3 regions of the uncultured Luteimonas sp. genome follow, and region 2 is predicted to be linked to each of the others. Evidence: predicted binding sites of a transcription regulator. Region 2 holds the regulator's gene; each other region holds the start of a gene.
What was found. The regulator HrcA, encoded in region 2, represses chaperone genes, less so after heat shock. The targets are predictions, from matches to a motif close to TTNGCACTCNNNNNNNNNGAGTGCNAA.
Positions count from the first base shown of each region.

Region 1: groES (co-chaperone GroES) is a predicted target of HrcA. The motif match lies at 3,274-3,300, and genes of this name have one in related genera.
Region 3: rpoH (RNA polymerase sigma factor RpoH) is a predicted target of HrcA. The motif match lies at 1,801-1,827, and genes of this name have one in related genera.

Region 1 is NZ_CANLNF010000002.1:194,759-201,320, forward strand. It holds gene Q0863_RS05905 (acetyl-CoA hydrolase/transferase family protein) at 1-644, shown strand, start outside; gene Q0863_RS05910 (GIY-YIG nuclease family protein) at 688-963, opposite strand; gene groL (chaperonin GroEL) at 1,151-2,791, opposite strand; gene groES (co-chaperone GroES) at 2,935-3,225, opposite strand; gene Q0863_RS05925 (winged helix-turn-helix transcriptional regulator) at 3,936-4,409, opposite strand; gene Q0863_RS05930 (D-amino acid dehydrogenase) at 4,660-5,943, shown strand; gene alr (alanine racemase) at 5,943-6,562, shown strand, end outside.
Region 2 is NZ_CANLNF010000001.1:967,257-973,818, forward strand. It holds gene Q0863_RS04315 (HAMP domain-containing protein) at 1-1,529, opposite strand, end outside; gene recN (DNA repair protein RecN) at 1,757-3,427, opposite strand; gene hrcA (heat-inducible transcriptional repressor HrcA) at 3,698-4,756, shown strand; gene grpE (nucleotide exchange factor GrpE) at 4,801-5,307, shown strand; gene dnaK (molecular chaperone DnaK) at 5,484-6,562, shown strand, end outside.
Region 3 is NZ_CANLNF010000002.1:154,244-160,805, forward strand. It holds gene Q0863_RS05740 (AraC family transcriptional regulator) at 1-803, opposite strand, end outside; gene rpoH (RNA polymerase sigma factor RpoH) at 901-1,791, opposite strand; gene Q0863_RS05750 (TonB-dependent receptor) at 2,038-4,659, opposite strand; gene Q0863_RS05755 (AraC family transcriptional regulator) at 4,709-5,623, opposite strand; gene Q0863_RS05760 (winged helix-turn-helix domain-containing protein) at 5,678-6,562, opposite strand, start outside.

The DNA.
Region 1 (6,562 bases), on a different contig from region 2:
CCTTCACCGAAGTGATCCAGGACGGCATGCTCGACCTGCTGCGCAGCGGCGTGCTCGCCAGCGCCTCGTGCACCGGTTTCGCGATGAGTCCGGAGGCGAACGAAGCGTTCAAGCGCGAGATCGACTTCTTCCGGCAGAAGATCATCCTGCGCACGCAGGAGATCTCCAACCATCCCGAACTGGTGCGGCGCCTGGGCTGCATCGGCATGAACGGGATGGTCGAGGTGGACCTGTACGGCAACGTCAACTCGACCCACATCATGGGCAGCCGGATCATGAACGGGATCGGCGGCTCGGGCGACTTCGCCCGCAACGGCTTCCTGTCGATCTTCCTCTCGCCCAGCACCGCCAAGGGCGGCAGCATCAGCTCGATCGTGCCGATGGTCAGCCACGTCGACCACACCGAGCACGATGTGTCGATCATCGTTACCGAACGGGGCCTGGCCGACCTGCGCGGGCTGTCGCCCAAGCAGCGGGCGAAGGTGCTGATCGAACGCTGCGCGCATCCGGACTATCGCGACGCGCTGCAGGACTATTTCGACCGTGCACTGCGCGACAGCTACGGCAAGCACACCCCGCACCTGCTGCCGGAAGCGCTGTCCTGGCACCAGCGCTGGCTCGACAGCGGCTCGATGCTCGGCTGAGCCGCATCGCGACCGGACCGGCGCACGCGCCAATGCGCGCCGTTCACGCGTCGAAGAACGCCCGCTTGCGTTGCCGCGGCAGGCGCTTGAGCTGCCATTCCGCGCGCGAGGCCGCGGCGCGATCGGGATAGGCGCGCTGCGCCAGCAGCTGGAACGGGCCGCGCCCGCGCGTATAGCGCGCGCCCTTGCCGGCCGCATGCGCGCGCAGCCGCGCGGCGACATCGTTGCTGATGCCCGCGTACCAGCTGCCGTCGCCGCATTCGACCAGGTACAGCCACCAGCCATCGCCGCCCTGCCCCTGGGGCTGGGCCGGCGGCACATCGTCCGGACGGGGATGCGTTGGGCAAGCAGGTTCGCGCATGGGCGCAGGATGCCTGAAGCGGGACATCGCGCCCAGCACGACCAGCGGGTGGCCGGGCAGCACGTGCCTCGGCAGGGGCCGTACAAAGAAAAACCCCGCCTCGCGGCGGGGTTTTTCGTGTCGCAGTGGAACGGTTGGCGCTGGATCAGAAATCCATGCCGCCCATGCCGCCCATGCCGCCGCCGCCCGGCATCGCCGGCTCTTCCTTCTTCGGCAGCTCGGCCACCATCGCTTCGGTGGTGATCATCAGGCCGGCGATCGAGGCCGCGTTCTGCAGCGCCGAACGGGTGACCTTGGTCGGGTCGAGGATGCCGAACTCGATCATGTCGCCGTACTCGCCGGTCGCGGCGTTGTAGCCGTAGTTGCCCTTGCCGTCCTTGACCGCATTGAGCACCACGCTGGGCTCTTCACCACAGTTGGTGACGATCTCGCGCAGCGGGGCTTCCATCGCGCGCAGGGCGATCACGATGCCGTGGTTCTGGTCTTCGTTCGCACCCTTGAGCTGGCCGATGGCCTGCAGCGCGCGCACCAGGGCCACGCCGCCGCCCGGGACCACGCCTTCTTCCACCGCCGCACGCGTGGCGTGCAGGGCGTCTTCGACGCGCGCCTTCTTTTCCTTCATCTCGATCTCGGTCGAGGCACCGACCTTGATCACCGCAACGCCGCCGGCCAGCTTGGCCACGCGCTCCTGCAGCTTCTCGCGGTCGTAGTCCGAAGAGGTCTCTTCGATCTGCGCCTTGATCTGCTTGATGCGGGCTTCAATGCCGGCGGTCTCGCCGGCGCCGTCGATGATCGTGGTGTTCTCCTTGGAGACCTGGATCTTCTTGGCGCGGCCGAGGTCGGCGATGGTCGCCTTCTCCAGCTGCAGGCCCACTTCCTCGGAGATCACGGTGCCGCCGGTCAGCACGGCCATGTCTTCGAGCATCGCCTTGCGACGGTCGCCGAAGCCCGGGGCCTTGACGGCGCAGACCTTGACGATGCCGCGGATGGTGTTGACCACCAGGGTCGCCAGCGCCTCGCCCTCGACCTCTTCCGCCACGATCAGCAGCGGCTTGCCGGCCTTGGCCACGCCTTCCAGCACGGGCAGCAGGTCGCGCACGTTCGAGATCTTCTTGTCGTGCAGCAGGATGAAGGGATCATCCAGCTCGGCCGACATCGACTGCTGGTTGTTGATGAAGTACGGCGACAGGTAGCCGCGGTCGAACTGCATGCCCTCGACGACGTCGAGCTCGTTCTCCAGGCCCGAGCCTTCCTCGACCGTGATCACGCCTTCCTTGCCGACCTTCTTCATCGCGTCGGCGATGATGTTGCCGATCGACTCGTCGGAGTTGGCCGAGATCGTGCCGACCTGGGCGATCGCCTTGTCGTCGGCGGTGGGCTTGCTGATCTTCTTCAGCTCTTCCACGGCGGCCTTCACCGCCTGGTCGATGCCGCGCTTGAGGTCCATCGGGTTCATGCCGGCGGCGACCGCCTTGGAACCTTCGCGGATCAGCGCCTGCGCCAGCACGGTGGCGGTGGTGGTGCCGTCGCCGGCGTTGTCGGAGGTCTTGGAAGCGACTTCCTTGACCATCTGCGCGCCCATGTTCTCGAACTTGTCGGCAAGCTCGATTTCCTTGGCGACGGAGACGCCGTCCTTGGTGATGGTCGGGGCGCCGAAGCTCTTCTCGAGCACGACGTTGCGGCCCTTCGGGCCGAGGGTGGCCTTCACGGCATTGGCGAGCGTGTTGACGCCGCGCACCATCTTGGAGCGCGCGTCCTCACCGAAACGGATTTCCTTGGCAGCCATGTTGAAACTCCGGGATTGGGGATTGGGGATTGGGGATTGGGAAAAGCGGAACGACGGATTCGGGACGGGGAAGGATTGCGGGCGCCTGGCGCTCTTACGAATCCCTGATCCCCAATCCCGAATCCCGTCGCGGTGTTCGGCGCTTAGCCGAGCACCGCGAAGATGTCGTCTTCCTTCACCACCAGGTAGTCGGTGCCGTCGAGCTTGACCTCGGTGCCGCTGTACTTGCCGAACAGGACCTGGTCGCCAGCCTTGACCTTGGGCGCGCGCACGCTGCCGTTGTCGAGCACCTTGCCCTCGCCCACGGCGACGACCTCACCCTTGATCGGCTTTTCGGTGGCCGAGTCGGGGATCACGATGCCGCCGGCGGACATCTTTTCTTCTTCCATGCGCTTGATGACCACGCGGTCGTACAGCGGCTTGATGTTGCTCATGTTCAACCCTCGCAAGTGATTGATTGGACTACAAAACGGGCGGCGATGTTAGCACTCTCACACAACGACTGCCAGCATCGCGGGCGCGAAAATCCCGGACGGGCCGGGAGGTGGGCGGAACATGGGGAGGCTTCACGTGGCTTTCAAGGGGGGCAACATGATCCGGCGCCACGCCGGCTTGGCCGGGGGCGCAGGAAGGGCCGGGCCTTGCCAAGACGCGGGGGCCGGATGCGGGTGTGCCCGGCGACGAATGCCCCCCGGTGCCGGCCTGCAGGCCGGCACCTCCTCCTTGATTTCGTCCCCGGGCACACCCGCATCCGCCATGACCCGAGGTAGAGGCCGATGGCAAAGGCAACGGCAACGGAGTGGCGCCGCAGCCCTGCCAATCAGCCAGCCACTGGCTACCCCGGAACCGTCTGACCCTGGCCGCCCGGTGCCCGGCCGGGGATAGTCGACCGGCCACCACCGCTACCGTCAGCCGCGCCACGTCGAGGTCGGCAGGCCCCTGCGGCCAAATCAAGGAGGAGGCCTTCGCCGGGAGGCGGAGGCCGGGGGACATTCGCGGCAGGGGCCTGCCGGCCGCGCGGGGCCCGTCAGGTGCGACGCTCTCTCGAGATTCCGCACGCCTGGACAACCACGACCGCATACCGCACCGCTCCGAGAACCAGGCAGCCGTACGACGCCCGCCAGATCGGGAAAGAGCTTGGGGCTCAGTCCGCCACCGGCAGCTCCAGCGTCTCCTTCACTTCTTCCATGACGATGTAGCTCTTGGACTCGCGCACGTGCGGCAGGGTCAGCAGGGTGCTCCCCAGCAGCTTGCGGTAGGAGGCCATCTCCGAGATCCGGGCCTTGATCAGGTAGTCGAAATCGCCCGAGACCAGGTGGCACTCCAGCACGTTGGGCAGGCGCAGCGCGGCGCGGCGGAACTCCTCGAAGATGTCGCCGGACTTGTAGGCCAGGCTGATCTCCACGAACACCAGCAGGCTGGCCTTCACCGCCGCGGGCGAAAGCCGCGCGTGGTAGCCGGTGATCACGCCGTCGCGCTCGAGGCGGCGCACGCGCTCGGTGCAGGGGGTGGTCGACAGTCCCACGCGTTCGCCCAGCTCGGTGAACGGGATCCGCCCCTCCTGCTGCAGGATGCGCAGGATCCGGCGGTCGATGCGATCGAGTTCGCGTGCCTTCATGGGTGTCCCGCGGGAAGCCGGTTTCCGAGCGATTTTACCTGCCACAGCGCTGCAAAACGGAGAATTTCACTGGATTTTGCTTCCTATACTGGTGGAAGCCCCGGCTTTCTCCTTCCACCGGGTCCAGCGTCGTCGTCCACCCCTCCCGGGCGATGGCGCTGGACTCCGGCCTGCGCGGGAACGGCGTCATCCGCCCCGCCGGCGGCTTCCGATTTCCACCCTTTTTGACCTTTCGTCGAGACCAGAGGCGATGCGCATCCTGATCCTGGGTTCGGGCGTGATTGGCGTGACCAGCGCCTGGTACCTGCGCCAGCAGGGACACGAGGTGGTGGTGGTCGACCGCGAGGCGGCGCCGGCCCTGTCCACCAGTTTCGGCAACGCCGGCCAGGTGTCGCCGGGCTACGCCTCGCCGTGGCCGGCGCCGGGCATCCCGCTCAAGGCGGTGAAGTGGCTGCTCTCGCGGCACGCGCCGCTGGCGATCCGCCCCACCGCCGATCCGGCGCAGTACCGCTGGCTGTGGCAGATGCTGCGCAACTGCACCCATCGCCGCTATGCGGTGAGCAAGGCGCGGATGGTGCGGCTGGCCGAGTACAGCCGCGACTGCCTGGCCGAGCTGCGCGTGGCCACGGGGATCGAGTACGAGCAGCGCACCCTGGGCACGACCCAGCTGTTCCGGACCCAGGCCCAGCTCGACGGCGCGGCGCGCGACATCGCGGTGCTGCGCGAATACGGCGTGCGCTACGAACTGCTCGACCGCGACGGCATCGTGCGCGCCGAACCCGCGCTGGCGCAGGTGCGCGACACGCTGGCGGGGGCGCTGCGCCTGCCCGGCGACGAGACCGGCGACTGCCACCTGTTCACCACCAGGCTGGCGGCCATGGCGGCGGCGGCCGGGGTGGAATTCCGGCAGGGCCAGGACGTCGAGGCGCTGCTGGCCGATGGCGACCGCCTGGCCGGCGTGCGCATCGACGGCCGCGTCGAAACCGCCGACCGCTACGTGCTGGCCCTGGGCAGCTGGTCGCCGCAGCTGCTGGCGCCGCTCGGCATCCGCCTGCCGGTGTATCCGCTCAAGGGCTACTCGCTCACCATCCCGATCACGCGGCCCGAAATGGCGCCGCATTCGACCGTGCTCGACGAAAGCTACAAGGTGGCGATCACCCGCTTCGACGACCGCATCCGCGTGGGCGGCATGGCCGAGGTGTCGGGCTACGACCTGTCGCTGCCGCTGCGCCGGCGCGAGACGCTCGAACTGGTGGTGCGCAGCCTGTACCCGGACGGTGGCGACCTGGCGGCCGCGGAGTTCTGGACCGGCCTGCGCCCGTCCACGCCCGATGGCCCGCCGGTGGTGGGCGCGACGAAATTCCGCAACCTCTGGCTCAACACCGGCCACGGCACCCTGGGCTGGACCATGGCCTGCGGTTCGGCGCGCTACCTGGCCGACCTGATCGACGGACGAACCCCGGCCATCGACACCGAAGGCCTGGACATCGCGCGCTACGGCCGGCCCTGGCCGAACCCGAAGGGACTGCGCTGATGCGCCCCTCGCGCGCCACCATCGACCTGGACGCGCTGCGCCACAACTATCGCCATGCGCGCGCGCTCGGCGGCGGCCGGGCGCTGGCGGTGGTCAAGGCCGACGCCTACGGCCATGGCGCCATCGCCTGCGCGCGCGCGCTCGAGCCGGAGGCCGACGGCTTCGGCGTGGCCTGCATCGAGGAAGCGCTGGAACTGCGCGAAGCCGGGATCCGCGCGCCGATCCTGCTGCTGGAGGGCTTCTTCGACGCCGGCGAACTGCCGCTGATCGAGCACCACGACCTGTGGACGGTCGTCGCATCGCCCTGGCAGGTCGAGTTGCTGGAGCGGCATCGTGCGGCGCGGCCCTGGCGGGTCTGGCTCAAGCTCGACTCGGGCATGCACCGGCTGGGCCTGTCGCCCGCCGAGTATGGCGTCGCGTGGCGCCGCCTGGCCGCACTGCCCTGGATCGAACGGATGGTGGCGATGAGCCACTTTTCGCGCGCCGACGAGCTTGCGCACGCCAGCACGCCGGAACAGCTGGACACCTTCGACGCAGCGCTCGCGCAGCTGCCGCCGGGCGTCCCGGTCAGCCTGGCCAATTCGGCGGCGCTGATGGCGTGGCCGGCGACGCGCCGCGA
Region 2 (6,562 bases):
ACCGCGATCTTGCGCGACAGGTCGCCCCTGGCCACCGCGGTGGTGACCTCGGCGATGTTGCGCACCTGGCTGGTGAGGTTGGACGCCATCGCGTTGACCGAGTCGGTCAGGTCGGCCCAGGTGCCGTCCACGCCCGGCACCTGCGCCTGCCCGCCGAGCTTGCCCTCGGTGCCGACCTCGCGCGCCACGCGGGTGACTTCGGCGGCGAAGCTGTTGAGCTGGTCCACCATCACGTTGATGGTGTCCTTGAGTTCGGCGATCTCGCCGCGCACGTCCACCGTGATCTTGCGCGACAGGTCGCCGCGCGCCACCGCGGTCGTCACCTCGGCGATGTTGCGCACCTGGCTGGTCAGGTTGGACGCCATCGAGTTGACGTGGTCGGTCAGGTCCTTCCAGGTGCCGGCGACATCGGGCACCTGCGCCTGTCCGCCGAGCTTGCCCTCGGTGCCGACCTCGCGCGCCACGCGGGTGACTTCCGCGGCGAAGCCGTTGAGCTGGTCGACCATCGTGTTGATGGTGTCCTTGAGCTCGGCGATCTCGCCACGCACGTCCACCGTGATCTTGCGCGACAGGTCGCCCTTGGCCACCGCCGTGGTGACCTCGGCGATGTTGCGCACCTGGCTGGTGAGATTGGACGCCATCGCGTTGACCGAGTCGGTCAGGTCCTTCCAGGTGCCGGCCACGCCGGGCACGATGGCCTGTCCGCCGAGCTTGCCTTCGGTACCGACCTCGCGCGCCACCCGCGTGACTTCCGAGGCGAAGCCGCGCAGCTGGTCGACCATCGTGTTGATGGCTTCCTTGAGCTGCAGGATCTCGCCGCGCACGTCCACGGTGATCTTGCGCGAGAGGTCGCCGTTGGCGACCGCGATGGTGACCTCGGAGATGTTGCGTACCTGGGCGGTGAGGTTGGAGGCCATCTGGTTGACCGAGTCGGTCAGCTCTTTCCACACGCCCGACACGCCCGCCACCTGGGCCTGGCCGCCCAGGCGCCCGCCAGTGCCGACCTCGAGCGCCACGCGGGTGACCTCGGAGCTGAACTCGCCCATCTGCTCGATCATGCGGTTGACGATCGTCGCCGAACGCAGGAACTCGCCCTGCAGCGGGCGGCCGTCCGCTTCCAGCGGCACGCTGCGGGTGAGGTCGCCCTTGGCGACGCCTGCGATCGCCTCGGTGATGGTCGCGACCGGGCGCACCAGGTCGTCGACCAGGTCGTTGACCGAGCCTTCCATGTCGCCCCAGCAGCCGTGGCGGTTGGGCAGGCTGATGCGCTGCCGGGTCAGGCCCTCGCGGCCGACCTTCTCGCCGACCCGGGCCAGCTCCAGCGCCAGTTCGCGGTTGCTGCGCACCACGGTGTTGAAGGCGTCGGCGAGCCGGCCTTCCAGACCGTCCCAGTGGCCGGGCAGTTCCACTGTGAAGTCGCCCTGGGCGACGGCCTGCAGCGCGGAGAGCATCATCCGCATCGCATCGTCCGCCCGCGCGGCTGCCTCGACGGACGGGCCGTCGAGTACCTGCATCGTGTGAGTCACCATCCCGCCTTCCCCCTGAGGTGGATCGCCATCGAACCGGCGACGATACGCGCGCGTCGTGTGACGACGCTCACGCGAGCTTCACGCACAACGGCAAGGAGATGGAAGGGAGGCGCGCGCCCCGGGCGGGGGCGCCCCAGGCCGGTCCGGGCGACGGACGTGGCGGGAATTCGCCCCGGTCGCGGCGTGAAGGCGCTTGAGGAGGCGCAGGCTTTGGGCCGGCGGACGATTCAGTCGGCGGTGCTGGCCAGCAGCCGCCTGGCGGCCGCGCGCGCTTCCTTCGACACTTCCACGCCGCCCAGCATCCGCGCCAGCTCTTCCTGCCGCTGGCGGGCGTCGAGCGGGCGCACGGCGGAGCGGGTCTGGCCGTCGAGGTCGGCCTTGCTGACCAGGTAGTGCGCATGCCCCTGCGCAGCCACTTGCGGCAGGTGGGTCACGCACAGGACCTGGCAGCGGGCGCCGAGGGCCCGCAGCTTCTGGCCGACGATCTCGGCGACCGCGCCCCCGATGCCCGAATCGACCTCGTCGAAGACCATGGTCGGCACCGTGTCCGAACCCAGCGCCGCGACCTCGATCGCCAGCGACACCCGCGACAGCTCGCCGCCCGAGGCGACGCGGCGCAGCGGACGGGGCGGCTGGCCGGCGTTGGCGGACACCAGGAATTCAACGCGCTCGCCGCCCTGGGGATCGGGGCGGCCGGCATCGACCGGTTCCAGCGACACTTCGAACACGCCGCCGCCCATGCCCAGCTCGGCGATCAGTGCGGTGGTGGCGCTGGACAGCCGCGCCGCCGCCTCGGCCCGGGCCTGGCCCAGGACATCGGCCGCCTCGCGCCAGCGCGCGGTGGCCTTCGCGATCTCGCCGTCGAGCGAGGCCAGGCGGGTGCCGGCATCGCGCAGCGACTCGAGTTCGGCGGCGAAGCCTGCCTGGCGCCCGGCGAGTTCCTCCGGCGCCACGCGGTGCTTGCGCGAGAGTTCATGCAGGCGCGCCAGGCTCGCGTCCAGCGCCTCGAACTGGGCCGGATCGATGTCCAGCTCGTCGCGCACCCGCTGCAGCAGCAGGGTCGCCTCGTCGAGCTGGATCGCCGCCGAATCGAGCATCGCGTCGACCTCGCCGAGCCGCGGTTCGTGCGCACGCTCGCGCGCCAGTCCGCCGCGCAGCTGCTGCAGGCGCCGCACCAAGGCCGGACCATCATCTCCGGCCAGGCCATCGAGGGCCTCGTCGCAGGCCGCGATCAGGCCGGCCGCGTGGGCCTGGCGGCGGTGGCCGGCGACCAGGGCCTGGATCGCCTCGGGGCGCAGGTCCTCGCGTTCGAGTTCGGCCAGCTGGTGGCCGAGCCAGTCGATCCGTTCGGACACGTCGCCGGTTTTCGACAGCGCGTCACGCTCGCGCAGCAGCGCGCCCCAGGCGGCGGCCGCTTCGCGCACCGCGGCCAGCTGCGGTTCGTGCCGCCCGAAGGCATCGAGCAGGGCGAGCTGGCTGGCCTTCTCGAGCAGCGCCTGGTGTTCGTGCTGGCCGTGGATCTCGACCAGCAGACCGGCCAGCTGGGAGAGCTGGGCGAGGGTGGCCGGCCGGCCGTTGATCCAGGCCCGCGAGCCACCGTCGGCGCGCAGGGTGCGGCGCAGGGTGCAGGCGCTGCCGTCGTCGAACTCCTGCTCGCGCAGCCAGGCCAGCGCCACCGGGACGGCCGACGGATCGAACTCGGCATGCAGTTCGGCACGCTGCGCGCCGTGGCGGACCATGCCCGCGTCGGCGCGCAGGCCGGACAGGAAGCCCAGGGCGTCGACCAGCAGCGACTTGCCCGCGCCGGTTTCGCCGGAAATCACGGTCATGCCCGGACCGAACTCGAGTTCGGATTCGGGGACGACGGCGAAGTCGCGAAGGGTCAGGCGCTTGAGCATGGTCGCGCATTGTAGTGCGCGCGTTCGCAGGAACCGAGACAGCGGTGGCCGGACCGGCAGCCGGCCTGCGGTCGGGGTCCGGGGAGCGTTCCGGTCCCCGGCCGCGGCGTCCCGTTCGCGCTCCCGTGGGCTGTCGGTTGCACGGTCCCCCGACGCACCGGTCTGATGCCGGGGACACCAGTTGCCGGGCCAGACCCGGCGCTGCGGCCTCCGGCGCGGCCTGGACAGGCCGTGCTTGCGGCCCACCGGCCCGGGCGATCTAATCAACCGATGGCCGCAACCCCGCCAGGCAGCAATCTCGACCAGCGCGCACGCCAGCTGCTGCGGACCCTGATCGCCCGCCATATCCGCGATGGCGAGCCGGTCGGCTCGCAGACCCTGGCCCGGCACGCGGGGCTGGATGTCAGCGCGGCCACGATCCGCAACATCCTCGCCGACCTGGAGGAGCAGGGGCTGCTGTCCGCGCCCCACACCTCGGCAGGAAGGATCCCGACCGCGCAGGGCTACCGGGTCTTCGTCGACTCGCTGCTGCAGGTGCAGCCGCTTCCCACCCTGGAGCTGGCGCGGCTGCGCGGCGAATTGTCGGCCGGTGGCGGCACCCAGTCCCTGCTGGGCAGCGCCTCTGAGCTGGTCTCGGCGATGACACACTTCGTCGGCGTGGTCTCGGTGCCGCGCCGCGAGCAGTTCGCCTTCCGCCACATCGACTTCGTGCCGCTCGACGGGCAGCGGGTGATGGCGATCCTGGTGTTCGCCGACCACGACGTGCAGAACCGGATCATCCAGACCCGGCGCCCGTTCGAGGCCTCGGAGCTGGAGCGGGTGGCCAACTATCTCAACGCCAACTTCGCCGGACGCCCGGTGGCCGACATCCGCGCGACCCTGGTGCGAGAACTGCAGGCGGCGCGCGACGAGATGGAGGCGCTGCTGTCGCAGACGGTCGAGCTGGCCGAGCAGGCACTGGCACCCGCCGACAGCGACGACATGGTGCTGGCCGGGCAGACCCGCCTGATCGGCGTGCAGGACCTCTCCGACCTCGACCGGCTGCGCGAGCTGTTCGAGGCATTCGCCCGCAAGCGCGAGATCCTGCAGCTGCTCGAGCGCACCATCCACGCCCCGGGCGTGCGCATCTTCATCGGCGAGGAAACCGGGCTGGCGCCGCTGGAAGGGGTTTCGGTGGTCACCGCGCCGTACGCGGCGGGCGGCAAGGTGCTGGGCGTGCTGGGCGTGATCGGGCCCACCCGGATGGCCTACGACCGGGTCATCCCCGTGGTCCAGGCGACGGCCGACCTGCTCGGCGCCGCCTTGAATCCGGACCTGCCGGCCCCATAGCTGCGGGGCCGGCGGCCTGCGACCGCCTTTTTCCAGCCCAGGACATGACCACGGAACCGATGCAGCACGCCGCGCCCGCGGCCGAAGAACCGAACACCCCGGACGATCGCATCCAGTCGCTCGAAGCCGAACTCGAGCAGCTGCGCGCGCAGTCGCTGGTCGACCGCGCCGACATGGAGAACCAGCGCAAGCGCCTCGAGCGCGACGTGCGCAATGCCTGCCGTTTCGCCAACAAGCAGCTGCTGGGCGACCTGCTGCCGGTCTTCGACAGCCTCGAGGCGGCGCTCAACACCGCCCCGGCCGAAGACCCGCTGCGCGATGGCGTGGTGCTGACCCTGCGCGAGCTGACCCGCGTGTGCGGCAACAACGGCCTGGCCGAAGTGGCCCCTGCGCAGGGCGACGCCTTCGACCCCGAGAAGCACAACGCGATGAGCGCGGTCGAAACCGCCGAAGTCGCGCCCGGCAGCGTGTTCCAGCTGTTCCAGAAGGGCTACGTGCTCAACGACCAGCTGCTGCGCCCGGCGCTGGTGTCGGTCGCCAAGCACGACTGAGGCCTTCGCTCCCCGGCAGGGGAGGCCGGAGCAGATCGGGCCCGCGCGCGCTGCGTCACGCAGGCCGCGAGGCCATCCGGGCAGGGTCCGCCCCTTGAAGGGACAGGCCCCGCCCCCCAGATACGCACCATCGGCGGCCCGCCGCCAGCACACAAGATTCCAGAGGGAAACCCATCATGGCAAAGATCATCGGCATCGACCTGGGCACGACCAACTCGTGCGTGGCGATCATGGACGGCGGCAAGGCCAAGGTCATCGAGAACAGCGAGGGCGACCGCACCACGCCGTCGGTCGTGGCCTACACCAAGGACGGCGAGGTCCTGGTTGGCGCGTCCGCCAAGCGCCAGGCCGTCACCAACCCCAAGAACACCTTCTATGCGGTCAAGCGCCTGATCGGCCGCAAGTTCACCGACGCCGAGGTCAAGAAGGACCTCGACCTGGTGCCGTACGCCATCGTCGCCCATGACAATGGCGACGCCTGGGTGCAGACCAGCGACGGCAAGAAGCTCTCCGCGCAGGAAGTCTCCGCGCGCATCCTGGAGAAGATGAAGAAGACCGCCGAGGATTACCTGGGCGAGAAGGTCACCGAGGCCGTGATCACCGTGCCGGCCTACTTCAACGACTCCCAGCGCCAGGCGACCAAGGACGCCGGCCGCATCGCCGGCCTCGACGTCAAGCGCATCATCAACGAGCCGACCGCGGCTGCCCTGGCCTACGGCCTGGACAAGGCCGGCGGCGACCGCAAGATCGCCGTGTACGACCTGGGCGGCGGTACCTTCGACATGTCGATCATCGAGATCGCGGAAGTCGACGGCGAGAAGCAGTTCGAGGTGCTGGCCACCAACGGCGACACCTTCCTCGGCGGCGAGGACTTCGACAAGCGCGTCATCGACTACCTGGTCGAGGAGTTCCAGAAGGACCAGGGCATCGACCTGCGCAAGGACCCGCTGGCCCTGCAGCGCCTGAAGGACGCGGCCGAGCGCGCCAAGATCGAACTCTCCAGCGCCCAGCAGACCGAGGTCAACCTGCCGTACGTGACGGCCGACGCCTCCGGTCCCAAGCACCTCAACATCAAGCTGACCCGGGCCAAGCTCGAGGCGCTGGTGGACGACCTGGTGCGCAAGACCATCGAGCCGTGTAAGGTCGCGCTCAACGACGCGGGCCTGCGCGCGTCCGACATCAGCGAGGTGATCCTGGTCGGCGGCCAGACCCGCATGCCGAAGGTGCAGCAGGCGGTGGCCGAGTTCTTCGGCAA
Region 3 (6,562 bases), on a different contig from region 2:
GCCGGCTCGCGATACAGCGCCTGCTCGGACATCAGCCGGGTCAGCCGCGCCTCGACCTCGTCGAAGCGCGGATCGTCCCCGGCCTCGCCACCGGCCTCGGGCGCCGGCGCTGCCGCATCGCCGAGCGGCTCGGCGACCGGCGGCTGGCCGAGGCTGAACCAGCCGACCACGCAGACCCAGGCCGCGACCGCGGCATAGATCAGGACGTAGTCGACCCCGGGCAGCCGCGCCGTCGCGTGCAGGGCCGCGATGGCCCAGATCACGAACTGGCAGCCGCTCATCGCCGCGAGCCAGCGCAGCGACAGGCGGTCGGCATCCGAGCGCCGGCCGCGCAGCCAGCGCCGGTAGCGGCGCACCTGCCAGGTGGCCGCGGCCAGATAGGACAGGGCGACCGAGAACAGCAGCGGGTCGAACCAGCGCCGGTGCCAGTCGCCGTCGGCCGACACCGGATCGCCCACCAGCCAGCGCCACGTCATCCACGCCAGCAGCAGGCCCAGCCAGACGCCATGCCACAGGTCGCGCAGGCGCGGCGCGCGCCCGCCCACCAGGGTGCGCACGTAGAGGAAGAACAGCGGCGCGTAGGCGAACGGCAGCAGTCGCGCCACCCGGTAGGCCGCGGCAAAGCCGGCGTCGGGCGCGGACATGTGCGCGGCCTTGAGCGCGAGATCCGCGGCGATGATCGCCAGCCACAGCGACAGCACCCGGTTGGCCGGGGTGTTCACCGGGCAGCGCCACAGCACGGGCGCGAGCATCGCGGCCTGCACCGCGCCCACCGCATACAGGAGGATCCAGAAACTGGTCACGTGGCAACCGGGTCGAGCACCGCCGCACAGGGTACAGCGCGCAAAAAACAAAGCCCGGCGCAGGGCCGGGCTTCGCGTGGTGCCGCAGGCGGTCCGGTCAGGCCGTGAACAGCGCCTTCATCTTCTTCAGCGCGTTCGCCTCGACCTGGCGGATGCGCTCGGCCGACACGCCGTACTCGTCGGCCAGTTCCTGCAGCGTGACCTTGCTTTCGGCATCCAGCCAGCGGCGCCGGATGATGTCGCGCGAACGCGCGTCCAGGCGGGTCATGCCCTCGCGCAGCAGCTCGAGCTGGCTGTCCTCGCTGTCCATGCGCTCGTAGGCCTGCGCCGGATCCTCGTCGCGCGAGATCAGGTAGGCGGCCGGCGCGGGCGGCGCGCGGTCGTCGTCCTCGTCCGAGGGCGCATCGAAACCGATGTCGCGACCCGACAGGCGCGACTCCATCTCCAGCACCTCGCGCTCGGAGACGTTGAGGTCCTTGGCCACCGCGCTGACTTCCGCCGCGTTGAGCCAGCCCAGGCGGGTCTTGCTCTTGCGCAGGTTGAAGAACAGCTTGCGCTGCGCCTTGGTGGTGGCGACCTTGACGATGCGCCAGTTCTTGAGGATGAACTCGTGCATCTCGGCGCGGATCCAGTGCACCGCGAAGCTCACCAGGCGCACGCCGATGTCGGGATCGAAGCGCTTGACCGCCTTCATCAGGCCGATGTTGCCTTCCTGGATGAGGTCGCCCAGCTGCAGGCCGTAGCCGCTGTAGCCGCGGGCGACGTGCACCACGAAGCGCAGGTGCGAATGCACCAGCTCGCGGGCGGCGTCGAGATCCTCGCCGTCGCGGTAGCGGCGCGCCAGCGCCTGCTCGTCCTCGGCCGACAGCACCGGGATCTGGTGGACGGCCCCGATATAGGCCTCCAGCGAACCGAGCGGAGTCAGGCCGTTGAAGGCGGCAACCGGCAGGTTGTTGGCAACGAGGGCTTGGGACATGGGCATGCTCATGGGAGGAGTCTAGCAGTCGGCAACTGTGACTGCTAAGGCCTCGGAAAGTTCCCTGTGTTGCACTGCTGGAACGGAGAACCGAGTCTGCGGCGGCCTCCGCGACGGTCCCGTGAATCGCGGCCGCGCCGGCCACGATTCAAAGCGGATCAATGGGTTATGTCGAATCCTGGAGGAGGCCGCAGCGCATCCCTGCGCTGCAACCTGAACGCACCGGAATCCGGCCGGGTGCCGTCCCCGGTCGCCGGCTCAGAAGGTCTGCGCGTAGCGCAGGTACACCGTGCGGCCGTAGGCGTCGTAGAGCTCGAAGTTCCAGGGCCGCCCGCGCACCTCCAGCAGCTCCGGGTAGCGGTCGCCGGCGTTGTTGACCCCGACGGTGATGCTCCCCTGCCACGGCGCCCGGTAGGTCACCGACAAGTCGTGGGTGGTGTAGCTGCCCAGGCGCGAGCCGGGACCGCCGCCGGTGAAGCCGAACGCCGGCGTGGTTCCCGGGTTCTCCTGCGAGTCGATGTAGTTGAGGTTCCAGTTCGCGGTGAGCGCCCCCAGCGTCCAGCTGTTGCGCAGGGTCGCGCGCAGGTCGGGCGAGGCGATCCAGCCGAGGCGGTCCTTGACCGTGGTGCCGTCGGTGACCGTGTAGTCCAGCACCCTGGCCACCTGCAGCCAGTTCTCGAGCCGGCCCGGGTCCCCCAGCTCGATGCGGGTCCGCAGGTTCAGGTCGATGCCGCTGGTTTCCAGGTCGCCCTCGTTGGCGTAGGCGGTGTTGACTTCGCTGATCGACCCGTTCGCCCGCCGCAGCACCGAGGTGCCGGTCGGAAGCGGCATGCCGGCGCTGTCGAAGTTCACCAGCTCCTGGTACTCGATCAGGCGGATGCGGTCCTCGACGTCGATCGAGTAGTAGTCCACGGTCAGGTTCAGCCAGTCCGTCGCATCCCAGGCCAGGCCCACGCTGTACTGGCGCGAGGTCTCCGATTCCAGGTCCATGTTGCCGCTGGACCAGGTGTCGACCTGGTAGCTGACGTCGTCGCTCTGCGGGGCATCGGCGATGTTGTCGCCGTCGGCGTCGCCGCCGCAGTCTGCCGGGCTGTAGCCGAGCACCACGCAGGTGCGGTAGTCGGCCACCTGCTCGGCCGAGAACGCGCGCTTGCCGTGGACGTAGGGCAGCGGCGGCGCACGGAAGCCCTGCCCCACCGACCCGCGCAGGGTCAGGTTGTCCAGCGGCTGCCAGCGCAGCGAGACCTTGGGCGAGACGTCGCTGCCGTAGTCGCTGTAGCGGTCGTAGCGCGCGGCCACGGTGAAGTCGAAGCTGTCGACGATCGGGAACAGCCATTCGGCGTAGGCGGCGTAGATCTCGCGCGAACCGGCGGCCGAATTGCCCGACGAGCCCGCCACCACCCCGGCTTCGGACAGCGAGTCGTAGATGTCGGCGTAGTCCTCCTGCCGGTACTCCGCGCCGAACGCCATCACCGAGGTGCCGCCGCCCATCTCGAACAGGTCGAGCGTGGCGTTGGCGTAGAACTCCTCGATATCGAAGATGCCGTCGCGCGAGGTGGTCGCGGTGAAGCCCTTGACCACTTCCTCCGAGTTGCCGAACGGATCGAACAGGTCGTACGTCCCGTCCGCGACCGCCTGCTCGGCCAGCGGCGTGACGATGTAGCCGCGCCCCAGTTCCTTGAACTTGGCCTTGCTGCGGCGCAGGCCGAAGTCGACGTAGAGCTTGTCGGTGGCCTGCCAGGTGAAGCCCAGGTTGAGGTCGGCGACGCTGTTGTCGACGAAGTTGTCGCGGTTGCCCGCCGCCGCATAGCGGTGGTAGACGAACGCACCGAGGCCGTCGCCCGGCACCGGGTCGTTGGGCGAGCCTTCCGGCACATACAGCGCGCCGGGCGTCGGCGCGAAGCGTCCGAAGCTGTCGGTGGTGCTGTAGCTGCCCGAGGCGTAGACCGACCAGTCCTCGTCGATCCGCCAGCTGCCGCGCGCGAACAGCGACTTGTTCTTGACCGAGGCCTCGTCGGCGGCGACCGCGTTGAAGTCGTACACGCAGTTGTCGCCGTTGCGCCAGAAGTTCGGGTCGTCGCAGGCATAGCCCGGCAGCGCGCCGCCGAACTCGCCCTCCTCGCCCGGATCGGTGGCGCTTTCGAGATAGTAGTTGTTGCCGTAGAACGAGCCGCCGCGGATCGTGCCGCTGATCTGGTCGCGGGTGTAGACCATGTCGCGCGAGTTGGCCGATGCGCCGAGGATCACGCTGCCGCGGTCGGACGAGGTGCCGAATACCAGCGAGGCCTCCTCGGTCTCGCCGCCGCGCACCGCGGGGTTGCCGATGCCGTACCGGACTTCGGCGCCATCGTAGTCCTTGCGCAGGATGACGTTGACCACGCCGCCGATGGCGTCCGAACCGTACAGCGCCGAGGCGCCGTCGGAGAGGATCTCGATGCGCTCCACCGCCGCCAGCGGGATGGTGTTGAGGTCGGCGTTGTTGCCGGTGGACGGGGCGTACGGCACGCGGCGGCCGTCCACGAGCACCAGGGTGCGGTCGGAACCGATGCCGCGCAGGTCGATGTCGGCGGTGGCCTGGGCCGAACTGCCCGACTGCGGACGGAAGTTGCCGAACGACGAGAACGTGGAATCGCGCAGCACGTCGGCCACCGACACGTCGCCGCTGGCGTCGATGGCCGCGCGGTCGATCACGGTCAGCGGCACCGCGCCCTCGATGTCGGCGCGACGGATGCGCGAGCCGGTGACCTGGATGCGGTCGAGGGTCTGGGTGTCGTCGGCGGGGGCGTCCTGGGCGACGGCAGGAAGCGCGGGCAGCGCGCAGGCAATGGCGATCGGCAGCGCCGCGAGCCCGCGGCCACGCGATCGGAACGGGGATGTCATGTGGTGTTCTCCGGATCTCGTTATGTGTGCGTTAAACGCAGCGAGGACGTTACGGCGCCGATGCCGATGCCGCTTGCCGCCTCGTGCCGGTCCGGTTTGCCGCATGTGGCGCGACGGCCACGCGGTAGCGCGATGGCGGCACGCCGAAGCGCGCACGGAAGGCGCGCGAGAAACTGCAGTTGTTCTCGAAGCCGCAGGCCGCGCCCGCCTCGCTCACCGACAGCCGGGTGCCGCGCAACAGCCGCGCCGCGTGCGCCAGGCGCAGGCGGCTGGAGGCCGCCTGCGGGCCTTCGCCGTAAAGCGCCTGGAAGGTCTTGGTGAAGTACCAGACCGAGACGCTGCCCAGGCCGGCGAGTTCGGGAATGCGCATCGGCCGGTCGAGGTTGCCGGCCATGTGCATCCAGGCGCGCTGCATCCGCGCGAAGACCTGGCGGCGGCGCCGCAGCGAGCGGCCCGGACAGCGCTCGACCAGTTCGCGGAACCCCGCCTGCTGCACCGCCAGCAGCCGCAACAGCGGCTCCAGCTGCAGTCGCGCCACCTCCTGGCGCCGGCCCGCATTGCGCGCGAACGGGGCGCAGCGTCGCCATGCGCGCAGCGCGTCGCCACGCGCGCCCGGCGCCATCTGTCCCAGCCCGGTGAACAGTCCGCCGTCCGCCGCGGCCAGCGACTGCAGCCGCGCAGGCAGCGCGATGCCCACGACCAGGCCGTCGGTGCCCGCCTGCAGCAGCGGCCGCGCGTCGCGCTCGAGCACGATCCACTGTCCACGCGCGAGGTTGAAGCGACCCTCGCGGCACGCCAGCGCGGCGCTGCCGCGCAACACCAGCCAGGCGCTGGCGGCCGCGTGGACCACCGCGACGCTGGCGCCGCGGCTGGCCACCACCAGGGTAGCGTCATCATCGCCCGGTCCCGTTCCACCCGCGGCATGCATGCCGCCGCGGTCGCTCCAGATCGTGTGCAACTGCATGGCTGTCTCCTGTGCGGAATCCAGCCACCTGTTTGACGCGTCCGCTTCCGAAATTCAGGAAACCAGCACGAAATCGTGCCGACATCGCCCCGCAGCGCATCCGAAAGTCATGCCGCGCAGCGGGCGATCCATGACTTTCGCCAGGGTCCATCGGCGTTCTGGCACCACCGGCGTCGCCGCAGCGCGCAGCGCCTGCGGCAATCGTGTCCAGCCGATGTCGACGCTCTGCGTCATCGGCAGCCCGAGGTACAGCCAGCGTCCCTGCCCGTCCACCGCGGGCGAGCCGCCGACCGCCACGCCGTCGCGCGAGAGGCAGCTGCCGGGCCCGGCTGCCTGCAGCTCTCGCCACGGCGTCGCGCATCCCGGTTCCGGTCCGATCGAATACGCGCGCCCGCCATGCATGCCCCAGTGGCGGTAGTGCTGCGGTTCGGGCCGCGTGTCGGAGATCCGGGCGATGCCGCGCAGCGAGGCATCGGCGCGCCACAGGCCGGGCGCCGACGGACGGGTGAACACGATCGCGTCGCTGGCCGCGTCGTAGCGGGCCAGGCCGACGTCGTCCTCGGCCGCGAGTTCCCGCCAGTCGTCGCGCGCGTACAGCACCAGCCGCACCCGCCCGCGGCCATCGTCCACGCCCACCAGCAGCCGGTCGGGCCGCGCGGTGTACGCAGCGAACACGGGGCGCGCCGCCGGCACCGGCAGCGCCTGCAGTCGGCCCGAGCCCGCGTCGACCTCGAACAGGCGCTCGCCCGCGCCGGTGCGCCCGAGCACCAGCAGGCTGCGACCATCGCCCGACCACACCGGCGGATGCCGCGGCAGCGGCTGCAGGCCTTCGACCGCGCGCAGGGTGGCGGGCTGGTCGACTTCGCCCAGCCACAGCTGCACCGACATCGAGCGGTCGGACAGGAACGCCAGGGTGCGGCCGTCGGGCGAGATCGAGGG